Collimonas fungivorans Ter331: one gene and its partner. The protein of the gene in region 1 interacts with the protein of each later gene in a pairwise test. Links are inferred from orthologs where the notes say so. Each region holds a gene or a part of one and is shown on either strand. Other genes may lie near its edges.

The links.
Region 2: the proteins of serC (region 1) and selB interact in binary tests that used the Escherichia coli proteins (3 or more experiments, as listed by UniProt). The link is inferred for Collimonas fungivorans Ter331 from one-to-one orthologs.

Annotation. Positions count from the first base shown.
Region 1 is NC_015856.1:4,412,261-4,418,054, reverse strand. The notes cover bases 965-3,781. They hold serC (3-phosphoserine/phosphohydroxythreonine transaminase), read left to right. Parts: upstream 965-1,728; coding sequence 1,729-2,835; downstream 2,836-3,781. Other genes in these bases: pheA (prephenate dehydratase), read left to right, coding at 2,880-3,781; gyrA (DNA gyrase subunit A), read left to right, coding at 965-1,540. Outside these bases: more of gyrA, read left to right, coding at 1-964; more of pheA, read left to right, coding at 3,782-3,953; hisC (histidinol-phosphate transaminase), read left to right, coding at 3,998-5,104; CFU_RS19550 (prephenate dehydrogenase), read left to right, coding at 5,154-5,794. UniProt on the Escherichia coli protein: Catalyzes the reversible conversion of 3-phosphohydroxypyruvate to phosphoserine and of 3-hydroxy-2-oxo-4-phosphonooxybutanoate to phosphohydroxythreonine. Is involved in both pyridoxine and serine biosynthesis.
Region 2 is NC_015856.1:957,944-963,920, reverse strand. What follows is about bases 1,622-4,621. They hold selB (selenocysteine-specific translation elongation factor), read left to right. Parts: upstream 1,622-2,137; coding sequence 2,138-4,105; downstream 4,106-4,621. Other genes in these bases: waaC (lipopolysaccharide heptosyltransferase I), read right to left, coding at 4,227-4,621; selA (L-seryl-tRNA(Sec) selenium transferase), read left to right, coding at 1,622-2,141. Outside these bases: formate dehydrogenase accessory protein FdhE, read left to right, coding at 1-683; more of selA, read left to right, coding at 684-1,621; more of waaC, read right to left, coding at 4,622-5,213; CFU_RS04215 (phosphomannomutase/phosphoglucomutase), read right to left, coding at 5,238-5,977. UniProt on the Escherichia coli protein: Translation factor necessary for the incorporation of selenocysteine into proteins. It probably replaces EF-Tu for the insertion of selenocysteine directed by the UGA codon. SelB binds GTP and GDP.

The DNA of each region.
Region 1 (5,794 bases):
CGGCCACGTGCTGGAAGGCCTGGCGGTAGCGCTGGCGAATATCGACGATTTCATTGCCCTGATCAAGGCTGCGCCGACGCCGCCGGTAGCGAAATCCGAACTGATGGCGCGCGCCTGGGATTCCTCCATGGTGCGCGAAATGCTGGCCCGCACCGGCGAGGAAAACCTCGGCGGCGTGGAAGCCTTCCGTCCGGAAAACCTGCCCAAGCATTACGGCATCCAGGCCGACGGCATGTATCGCCTGTCGGACGACCAGGCGCAGGAAATCCTGCAGATGCGTCTGCAACGCCTGACCGGCCTCGAGCAAGACAAGATCGTCAACGAGTACAAAGAAGTGATGGCGCAGATCGCCGACTTGCTGGATATCCTGGCCAAGCCGGAACGCGTCACCGTCATCATCACCGACGAGATGACTGCCGCCAAGAACGAATACGGCATCGGCAACAAGGATGAGCGCCGTTCGCAGATCGAGCACAATCCTACCGATCTCGGCACGGAAGACTTGATCACGCCGCAAGACATGGTGGTGACCTTGTCGCACACCGGCTACATGAAAGCGCAGCCGGTCTCTGAGTACCGCGCACAAAAACGCGGTGGCCGCGGCAAGCAAGCGATGGCGACCAAGGAAGACGACTGGATCGACCAACTGTTCGTCGGCAATACCCATGACTACATCTTGTGCTTCAGCAACCGCGGCCGTCTGTACTGGCTGAAGATCTGGGAAGTGCCGCAAGGTTCGCGCAATTCGCGCGGCAAGCCGATCGTCAACATGTTCCCGCTGCAGGATGGCGAGAAGATCACTGTGGTGCTGCCGTTGTCGGGCGCCAACCGCAGTTTCCCTGAAGACCGTTATGTCTTCATGTCGACCAGCTTGGGCACCGTCAAGAAAACGCCGTTGTCCGATTTCAGCAATCCACGCAAGGCCGGCATCATCGCGGTCGACCTGGATGAAGGCGATTTCCTGATCGGCGCTGCGCTGACCGACGGCCAGCACGACGTCATGCTGTTCTCCGATTCCGGCAAGGCAGTGCGCTTCGATGAAAACGATGTGCGTCCGATGGGCCGTACCGCGCGCGGCGTGCGCGGCATGAACCTGGAAGAAGGCCAGCAGGTCATCGCCTTGCTGGTTGCGGAAAATGAACAGCAATCGGTGTTGACCGCGACTGAAAACGGTTTCGGCAAACGTACTCCGATCACCGAGTACACGCGCCACGGCCGCGGCACCAAGGGCATGATCGCGATCCAGACCAGCGAGCGCAACGGCAAGGTGGTGGCGGCAACGCTGGTGGAACCTAGCGATGAAATCATCTTGATCACCACCGGCGGCGTCCTGATACGCACCCGCGTCGCGGAAATCCGCGAAATGGGCCGCGCTACCCAGGGCGTGACGCTGATCGCGGTGGAAGACGGCACCAAGCTGAGCGGTTTGCAGCGCGTGGTCGAATCCGACGCCGAGGTCGATGCTGAAGTGGAAGCCAGTGCTGAAGGCGATACCGGCAGCACGGCAGCCGGCGACGCTTCCGAGCCAGCAGCGGAGTAATAAAGCAAGCAGCGCGGTCCAGCCAGCCTGGGCCGCGCATTGCTTTCTGCGCATTGTTTTCTGCGCATTATTTTCTGTTTTACCGGTAATGCCGTAACAACACAGCAACGCCATCTGTTGGGCCAAAGTATTCAAAGAAATTCTACCTAGTGTCTGCAATTCCGGTTCTTTATCTGACGACATTCATCATGCCTATCTATAATTTTTCTGCTGGTCCTGCCGTGTTGCCAAAAGAGGTGCTGCAGCAAGCGGCCGCCGAAATGCTGGACTGGCAAGGCAGCGGCATGTCCGTGATGGAGATGAGTCATCGCGGTAAAGAGTTCATGTCTATCCTGGCGGCGGCGCAGCACGATTTCCGCGAGCTGTTCGCGGTGCCGGACAATTACAAGCTGCTGTTCATGCAAGGCGGGGCGATTGCCGAGAACGCGATCGTGCCGCTTAACCTGCTAGGCCGCGGCGGCCGCGCCCAGCCGGCGACCAGCGATTACATCAATACCGGTTCCTGGTCGACCAAGTCGCTGAAAGAAGCGCGGCGCTACGGCAACGTCAATGTCGCCGCCTCTTCCGAGGACAGCCATTTCGCGCAGATTCCCGAGCGCGACAGCTGGCAGCTGTCCAAGGATCCGGCTTACGTCCATCTCTGCACCAATGAAACCATCGACGGCGTCGAGTACCAGTTCACGCCGGATGTCGCCGCTGAAACCAACAACGCGCCGCTGGTGGCCGACATGTCGTCGCACATCCTGTCGCGCGTGGTGGACGTTTCCAAGTACGGCGTGATCTACGGCGGCGCGCAAAAGAATATCGGGCCGGCCGGGCTGACCCTGGTGGTGGTGCGTGAAGATTTGCTGGGCCATGCCTTGCCGGCCTGCCCGTCCGCGTTCAACTGGAAGATCGTGGCCGATAACGATTCCATGTACAACACGCCGCCGACCTATGCGATCTATATCGCCGGATTGGTGTTCCAGTGGCTCAAGCAGCAGGGCGGCGTGGCGGCGATGGAACAGCGCAATATCGCCAAGGCGACGCTGCTGTACGACTACCTCGATTCCAGCGACTTCTACCGCACCAAGATCGCTAGCAATTGCCGCTCGCGCATGAACGTGCCTTTCTTCCTGGCCGATGACGCGCTCAACGATGCTTTCTTGAGCGGCGCCAAGGAACGGGGTTTGCTGCAGCTGAAGGGCCATAAATCGGTGGGCGGCATGCGTGCTTCGATCTATAACGCCATGCCTTTGGAAGGTGTGCAGGCGCTGGTGGCGTATCTGCAGGAATTTGAAAAACAGCGCGGCTAACGCTTTGCGCCAGGCTAATTAGCAGAACCAGAGATAGAAACAACATGAGCGAAGACAAACTCCTACCCTTGCGTCAGCAGATCGACGCGATTGACGCCGAAATCCTGGCCTTGCTGAACCGCCGCGCGAAAATCGCGCAAGAGGTCGGTCACGTCAAGGCTGAGACCAATGCGCCGGTGTTCCGCCCTGAGCGCGAGGCGCAAGTCTTGCAAAAAGTCGCCGAACGCAATCCGGGACCGCTGCAGGGCGCCGATGTACAAACCATTTTCCGCGAAGTGATGTCGGCTTGCCGCGCGCTGGAAAAGCGCGTGACGGTGGCCTATCTGGGCCCGGCCGGCACCTTCAGCGAACAAGCGGTGTACCAGCAGTTCGGCCACGCAGTGGAAGGTCTGCCTTGCGTGTCGATTGACGAAGTGTTCCGTGCCACCGAAGCCGGCACTGCCGATTTCGGTGTCGCGCCGATCGAAAATTCTTCGGAAGGGGTGATCAACCGCACCCTCGATCTGCTGCTGCAAACCACGCTCAACATCAGCGGAGAAGTCTCGATCCCGGTGCATCACAGCCTGATGACCAAGGAAGGCACGATGACCGGCATCGCCCGCATCTGCGCCCACTCGCAAGCGCTGGCGCAATGCAATGCCTGGCTCAACCAGCACTACCCGAGTATTGAACGGCAGGCGGTAGCGTCGAACGCCGAAGCGGCACGCATGGCCAGCGAGAATGAAGCGGTGGCCGCGATTGCCGGCGAGATGGCTGCGCAGAAATACGACCTGCAGGTCGTCAGCGCGAATATCCAGGACGATCCGCACAACCGTACCCGGTTTGCCGTGGTGGGCCGCCTGCAGAACGGCGCCAGCGGCAAGGACCAGACGTCGTTGGTGCTGTCGGTGGCGAACAAGGCTGGCGCTGTCTACAAGCTGCTGGCGCCGCTCGCCAAGCATGGCGTGTCGATGACCCGCTTTGAGTCGCGGCCGGCGCGCATGGGTGCGTGGGAATACTATTTCTATGTCGACGTCGAAGGCCACGCAGCCGACGACAAGGTCGCCAAGGCACTGGACGAGCTGCAACAGAATGCGGCGTTCTACAAGCTGCTGGGATCGTATCCGCGCAGTTTCTGAAAAATAGCCGATAAGCAGTCAACAACACGTTTCGAAAGCAGACAATGTCAATTAAATTTGGTCCGGAATATGTACGCGCTATCGCCCCTTACCAGGGCGGCAAGCCGATTGCCGAAGTGGCGCGCGAATTCGGCCTGGACGAAGCCAAGATCATCAAGCTGGCCTCCAATGAAAATCCGCTGGGCATGCCGGAATCGGCCAAGGTTGCGATGCAAAAGGCCGTCGCCGATATCGGCCGTTATCCGGACGCCAACGGCTTCGACCTGAAGGCTGCGATCACCGCCAAATACGATGTGCCGTCGGAGTGGATCACGCTGGGCAACGGCAGCAACGACATCCTTGAGCTGGCTACCCACGCTTTTGTGCAGGCCGGGCAAGCCGCGATGTATGCGGAATATTCTTTTGTGGTGTATGCCTTGGCGACCCAGGCTGTCGGCGCCCGCGCCATCGTGGTCAAGGCCAAGGATTACGGCCATGACCTGGACGCCATGGCTGCCGCCATTACCGACGACACTAAGCTGATCTTCATCGCCAACCCGAACAATCCTACCGGCAGTTTCATCCCGGCAGCCGAACTGGAAGCATTCCTGGCGCGCGTACCGCCGCAAATCGTGGTGGTGCTGGATGAAGCCTACAATGAATACTTGCCGCCGGAACTGCAATACGAATCGATTTCCTGGGTACGCAAATATCCCAACCTGCTGGTCTCGCGCACCATGTCGAAAGCCTACGGCCTGGCCGGCTTGCGCATCGGTTTCGGCATCGCCCAGCCGGTGATCACCGACCTGCTGAACCGCATCCGCCAGCCGTTCAACGTCAACTCGCTGGCGCAGGCCGCCGCAGTGGCGGCCTTGAACGACACCGCTTTCCTGCAGCGCAGCGCGCAGCTGAACCGTGACGGCTATCGCCAGCTGACGCAGACTTTCGATGAGCTGGGCCTGGAGTACGTGCCTTCGTTCGGCAATTTCGTCATGGTCAAGGTCGGCGCCGACGAGGCTGCCGGCGCCCGCGTCAACCTGGCGCTGCTGAAGCAGGGCATCATCGTGCGCCCGGTCGCCAACTATGGCTTGCCGCAGTGGTTGCGCGTCACTATCGGCTTGCCGGATGAGAACGCAGCCTTCATCGATGCATTGAAAAAACTGCTGAGCTGACATCGACGTTGACTCTTAGCTTCGACTAATTTTTATTAAAGCATCATTCGTGTTCAAGAAAATCGCAATATTTGGCGTGGGGCTGATCGGTGGTTCATTTGCCCTGGCTTTGAAAAAAGCCGGGGCGGTGGAGCAGGTGGTCGGGGTAGGTCGTCAGCTTGAGACCTTGCAGCGCGCGCAGGAACTGGGAATCATCGACGCCATCGCCGGTTCGGTGGCCGATGCCGTCGCCGGCGCCGAGCTGATCCTGATCGCAGCGCCGGTGGCGCAGACTGGCGCTATCCTGGCCAGCATCGCGCCGCATCTGCAAGCCGGCACTATCGTTACCGACGCCGGCAGCACAAAATCCGATGTGGTGCTGGCGGCGCGCGCAACGCTGGGCGGCAAGATTGCCCAGTTTGTACCGGGACATCCGATCGCCGGCCGTGAACAGAATGGTCCCGAAGCGGCGCTGGCCGAGCTGTATGTCGGCAAGAAGGTAGTGCTGGCGCCGCTGCCGGAAAATGGCGAGCAGGATATCGCCCGGGTTGCCGCCGCTTGGCAGCAGTGCGGCGCCTTGATCCATCGCCTGTCGCCGCAGCAGCACGACGCCGTGTTTGCCGCGGTCAGCCATTTGCCGCATGTGCTGGCGTATGCGCTGGTGGACGATATCGCCAACAAGCCGCATGCGGCGTCGCTGTTCCAGTACGC
Region 2 (5,977 bases), 3.5 Mb from region 1 along the record:
ACACGCATTTGATGCCGCTGATCCTGGCCACGGACCAGGTGCGCAGTCCACACTGGCAAGTGGTCCTTGAACAATTGCTGGGGCACGTCGCGATAGCGGGCGGCGTCCCGCTAGCCGTAACGCAACTGATAGCGCGTATCCGGCAAAGCAGCGCCAACCAGCGCGACAGCCAGGCCGAAGCCATCCTGCACGGCAACAACGAGATTGTCGATCCTGCCACGGCGCCGTTCTACGCCGCGGCCTTGCAAGTGGTGTGCTGCGATCTTGTAACCCGTTTCAGCGAACGCGACGTACCGCTGCTCGATGCGCCCGGCCTGTGCCCGTGCTGCGGCTCGCTGCCGGTAGCCAGCGTGGTGCGGATGGATGGGCAGTCGCAGGGGCACCGTTATTTACAATGCAGCATGTGCGCCGCCGAATGGCATATGGTGCGCATCAAGTGCAGCCATTGCGACTCCACCAAGGGCATTGCTTACCAGGTCATAGAAGACGGCCCGGCAGCCATCAAGGCGGAAACCTGCGACGAATGCCATAGCTGGCTTAAAATCTTCTACCAGGAAAAAGACCCCTATATCGAACCGCTGGCCGATGACCTGGCCAGCATAGCCCTGGACCTGCTGATGGGTGAAACTGCTTATGCACGCCGGCGCGGCAACCCCTTGCTCTGGCAATCCATGGAGGATTGAATGGCTGCAGCAATCACGCCGGCCGGGACAGCCGCCACTTCGACAGCCTCCGCCAGCGATATTCCCTCGGTGGACCGGGTCCTGAACCTGGCAGATATCAAGCCATTGCTGGCGCTGTATGGGCGTACGCAGCTGACCGCGGCGCTGCGCAAGCACCTGGACAAGCTGAGAGCCGATGCGCTGGCTGGCAAACTGATACCGGCAGACGTCGATGACTCGCAGCTGATCGCCATTCTTGAGAAACAACTGACAGCCGCCAGCCGACTGCACCTGCGCGCGCTGTTCAACCTCACCGGCACCGTGCTGCATACCAACCTCGGCCGCGCCCTGTTGCCGGACGAAGCAGTGCAAGCGGTAGTCAGTGCGCTGACATCTCCCGCCAATCTCGAATTCGACCTGGAAACCGGCGGCCGCGGCGACCGCGACAGCCTGGTTGAAGATGTCCTATGCGAACTGACCGGCGCCGAGGCCGCCACCGTAGTCAACAACAACGCAGCCGCGGTGCTGCTGATGCTCAATGCACTGGCGCAAAGAAAGGAAGTCATCGTCTCGCGCGGCGAGCTGGTCGAGATTGGCGGCGCATTCCGCATTCCCGACATCATGCAGCGAGCAGGGGCAAAGCTGGTGGAAATCGGCACTACCAACCGCACCCATCCAGCGGATTACGCTAACGCCATCACGCCTCGCAGCGCGATGCTGATGAAAGTCCATTGCAGCAATTACGCCATCAGCGGCTTCACCCGCAGCGTGGAAGTCAGCACACTGGCGGAACTGGCGCGGCCGCACGGGCTGCCTGTGACCGTCGACCTTGGCAGCGGCACGCTGGTGGACCTGACGCAGTGGGGCTTGCCTGGAGAAACCACGGTGCGGGAAACCATGCGCCAAGGCGCCGACCTGGTCACCTTCAGCGGCGACAAGCTGCTGGGCGGGCCGCAGGCCGGGTTGATCGTCGGCCGCGCCGACCTGATACGCCGCATCAAGAAAAATCCGCTGAAGCGCGCCCTGCGCGTCGGCAAGCTCACCCTGGCCGCGCTGGAACCAGTGCTGCGGCTGTACCTGGCGCCGGAATTCCTGGCGGAACGCCTGACGACGCTGCGCCTGCTTACCCGCAGCCAGCCGGCGATCAAAGCGCAAGCCGAACGCCTGCTGCCGACGCTGCAGAACGCACTCGGAACACACTATACCGTCAGCGCCGAAGCCATGTTCAGCCAGATCGGCAGCGGCGCCCTGCCCGTCGATCAATTGCCTAGCCATGGCCTGGTGGTTCGTGCCGGGAATGCCGCCAACGGCGGCAAGCGCCATGGCCGCGCGCTCGACAAGCTGGAGAAAGCCCTGCGCCAGCTGCCGCGTCCTGTCATAGGACGGATCGCCAGCGATGCGCTGTGGCTGGACTGCCGCTGCCTGGAACAGCAGGACGAAGCCCTGTTCAGCACGCAGCTGCAAGGCCTGTCCATATGATCGTCGGCACCGCCGGGCATATCGATCACGGCAAGACCACGCTCATCAAGGCGCTGACCGGCGTCAACACCGACCGCCTCAAGGAGGAACAGGCCCGGGGCATTTCGATTGAATTGGGCTATGCCTACACAGCGCTGCCGAACGGCGAGGTGCTGGGATTTATCGACGTGCCCGGCCACGAACGCCTGGTGCATACGATGGTGGCCGGCGCGTCCGGCATCGATTTCGCGTTGCTGGTGATCGCCGCCGATGACGGCGTCATGCCGCAGACGCGCGAGCATCTGGAAATCCTGCAGTGGCTGGGCATCAGCGCCGGCGCGGTAGCATTGACCAAGACTGACCGCGTCGATGCGGTGCGTATAACGGAAGTCACCAGAGAAATTCGTGAGCTGCTGGCGTCTACCAAACTGGCGGATGTGCCGGTCTTTGCCGTCGCGGCGCATCATGCGCAAGATGCCGGAACCGCCGCCCTGCAGCGCCACTTGCACCAGGTCGCACAGCGCATGCCGCCGCGCCGCGATGACGGCCTGTTCAGGCTGGCGATTGATCGCGTATTTACCCTCGTCGGGCACGGTACAGTGGTGACCGGCACCGTTTTCTCCGGCCAGGTCCACGTTGGCGACCACCTGGCATTGATGCCGGCCGGCGATAGCGTGCGGGTGCGCAGCCTGCATGTGCAAAACCAGCCAGCCGCCAGCGGCCACGCCGGGCAGCGTTGCGCGCTCAACCTGAGCGGCATCGACAAAGACGCCATCAAACGCGGCGACTGGCTGGCTGCCCCATCCGCCATGACCGCATCGACCAGGATGGATGTGGAACTCCAGCTGTCGGCCCATGCCGGCGTATTGCTGCGCAACCGTTCTCCCCTGCATGTGCATCTGGGCACCCTGCATCAAGTCGCCCAAGTCACGCTGCTGGAAGGGAGTTCACTGGCTGCCGGCAACCGCAGCAGGGTGCAGCTGCTATTCGAATCTCCCGTCTGCGCCATTCCCGGCGATCGATTCATCGTCCGCAATGCGCAGGCAAACATGACGATAGGCGGCGGTCACGTGCTGGACCCGCTCGCCCCGGCGCGCAAACGCCGCGCGCCGGAACGCCAGGCCTGGCTCGACGCCATGCAGCAGATGCTGGATGGCGCCGGCATCAACGCCCTGCTGCAAGCCGCTTCGCCCGGCGGCATGCGCCTGTCCACGCTGATGCAGCTCAGCGGCCTGCCATCGGCTGCGTTGCAATTGCCGGAAGGTGCGCGATCCATTGCGATCAATTCGCAAGAGCAGGATAATTTTGTGATGCTGCCGGAGCAGTGGCAGTCTCTAAGAACGCTGGCGGTAACCGCCCTCGCGGATTTTCATGCGCGCTTTCCCGATGAACAGGGTGTGGATGCTGCGCGCCTGAGGCGCATGGCGCTGCCGGCGCTGGACAATGCGCTATGGCAGGCAGTCATCTGCTCACTCATCGGCGAGGCGACGATCCAGCGTAGCGGACCATGGCTGCACCTGCCGCAACATGCGGTGTCGCTGTCGGACGACGAGCAGGCGCTAGCGCAGCAACTGTTGCCGACGCTGGCAGCGGCAAGATTCGATCCGCCCTGGGTGCGTGAGCTGGCGCAGGCGCATAAGATTCCAGAGGAACAGATGCGGCAGCTGCTACGCAAATTGCTGCGGCAAGGGCTGGTATATCAAATTGAGCGTGACCTGTTTTATCACCATGATCGCGTGCGCGAGCTGGCCGCACTGCTGGCGGACCTGGCAACTGGACGACATTCAGGACAAGGCACTAGCGCGACTGCGGGTGTGAACGCCGCACAGTGGCGCGACGCTACAGGACTGGGACGCAAGCGCGCCATCCAGATCCTGGAATTTTTTGACCGCATAGGCTATACCCGTCGCGTGCGCGACGCGCATGCATTGCGCGACGGCGAGGCTACCTGGCCAGGATGGCGCGAGCATACAGAATCAGGATAAGATAGAGCGCCATAACCGAGGAAGGCACACGTATCCGGTGATGCGGCCGGGCTTCAAACCCGGTGGGGGGCGCCAGTCGCTCCCGGGTAGGTTCGACTCCTGCTGCCTTCCGCCAATCAGCTTATGCCGTCAGCTGGCCAATTGCCTGCGCAACTTGCTCCACAGAGGGCGGCGCTCCGAGTTCTCCCAGGTTGACGATTTGCGGCGACCAGTTGCCTTCGGTTTTCCAGCGGGGCGAATCGCAATACAGCTCGATGGTTGGACGTTTGAAGGCTGCGGCAATATGAGTCAGGCCGGTATCGACGCCAATCACCAGCGCGGCACGCTGGGCCAGCAGCACCGCTTCCATCAGCGGCAATTTAGGCAGCACCCGCGCATTGCTCATCTGGCTTGCCAACTGCTCCGCATTGGCCTTCTCGGCATCGCTGCCCCAAGGCAGCAGCACCAGCAACCCGCGCTCGGCAAGTACCGCGGCAATGCTTATCCAGCTACTGTTCGGCCACTGCTTGGCAGCACGTGCCGTGCCGTGAAAAAAAACTGCATATGGTGCATCCGGCAGCCATGCAGGATTGTCGGCAGGCGCCATGGCGGGGGGATGCATGTTGAAATCGGCGATGCCCTCGACGCTGTAGCCAAGCGCCTTTGCCGCGACTTCGCGGGCACGCAATACAGCGTGCGTATGCAAGCCGACCTCGACGCTCCTGGTGTGAAATATGCGCGACAGAGGTTCATAGCCTGATCCCTCGGTCGCATTCGCCAACCCGACCCGCTGGCCATTCGGAGCGAGCCGCGCCATGCGCATTACCGCGCTGGTTTTCAGCAGCCCCTGGGTATCGAACACGACATCATAGGCATCCAGCTTGAGCTGTTGCCTGAAATGGGAGATTTCCGCCCGCGTGGCGGCGGAAAACAAACTCTTGCGCCAGCGCCGCAAGGCAATCGGAATGATACGGCGCACGTCGGGATTCATGCGTACCAGGCCGACATAGCCCTCTTCGACTACCCAGTCGATATTCGCATCGGGATAATGGCGCCGGATATCCGACACCATCGGCATGTTGTGGACCACGTCGCCTAATGAGGAGACGCGGACGATCAAGATGTTCAAGCCGCGGCCAATTCGTCGAGTGGGTTAGAAGGATAACGCTGCGTCTGGCTTCGCAGCCAGGATCACACGCTTGAATTCAGACTGGATACGGAGCAGCGCCGATGGCGACTCGGCTTCGAAGCGCATCACAATGACCGGGGTGGTATTGGATGAGCGCGCCAGGCCGAAGCCGTCCGGATATTCGACACGCAGGCCGTCGATCTTGATGATGTCGTCGGCGCCGGGGAATTTCGCCTCGCCTTGCAGTTTTTCGATCAGGCTGAAGTTCTCCCCTTCTTCCAGTTTCAGCTGCAGCTCGGGCGTGCTGGACGATTGCGGCAACGCGTTCAACACCGCCGACGGATCGCTTTCGCGGCTCAGCAGTTCCAGCAAGCGCACGCCAGCGTACAAGCCGTCGTCGAAACCGTACCAGCGGTCCTTGAAGAACACATGGCCGCTCATCTCACCACCCAGCGGCGCCCCGGTTTCACGCATCTTGGCCTTGACCAGCGAATGGCCGGTCTTCCACATCAGCGGCTTGCCGCCATGCGCGGTAATCCACGGCGCCAGGTGGCGCGTGCATTTGACGTCGTACAGGATCTCGCGGCCCGGATGGCGTGTCAGCACGTCCGCGGCAAACAGCATCAGCTGCCGGTCCGGATAGATGATCTGGCCATCCTTGGTGACCACGCCGAGGCGGTCGCCATCGCCGTCGAAGGCCAGGCCGATTTCGGCGTCCGAATTCTGCAGGGCGCGGATCACGTCCTGCAGGTTCTCCGGATGGG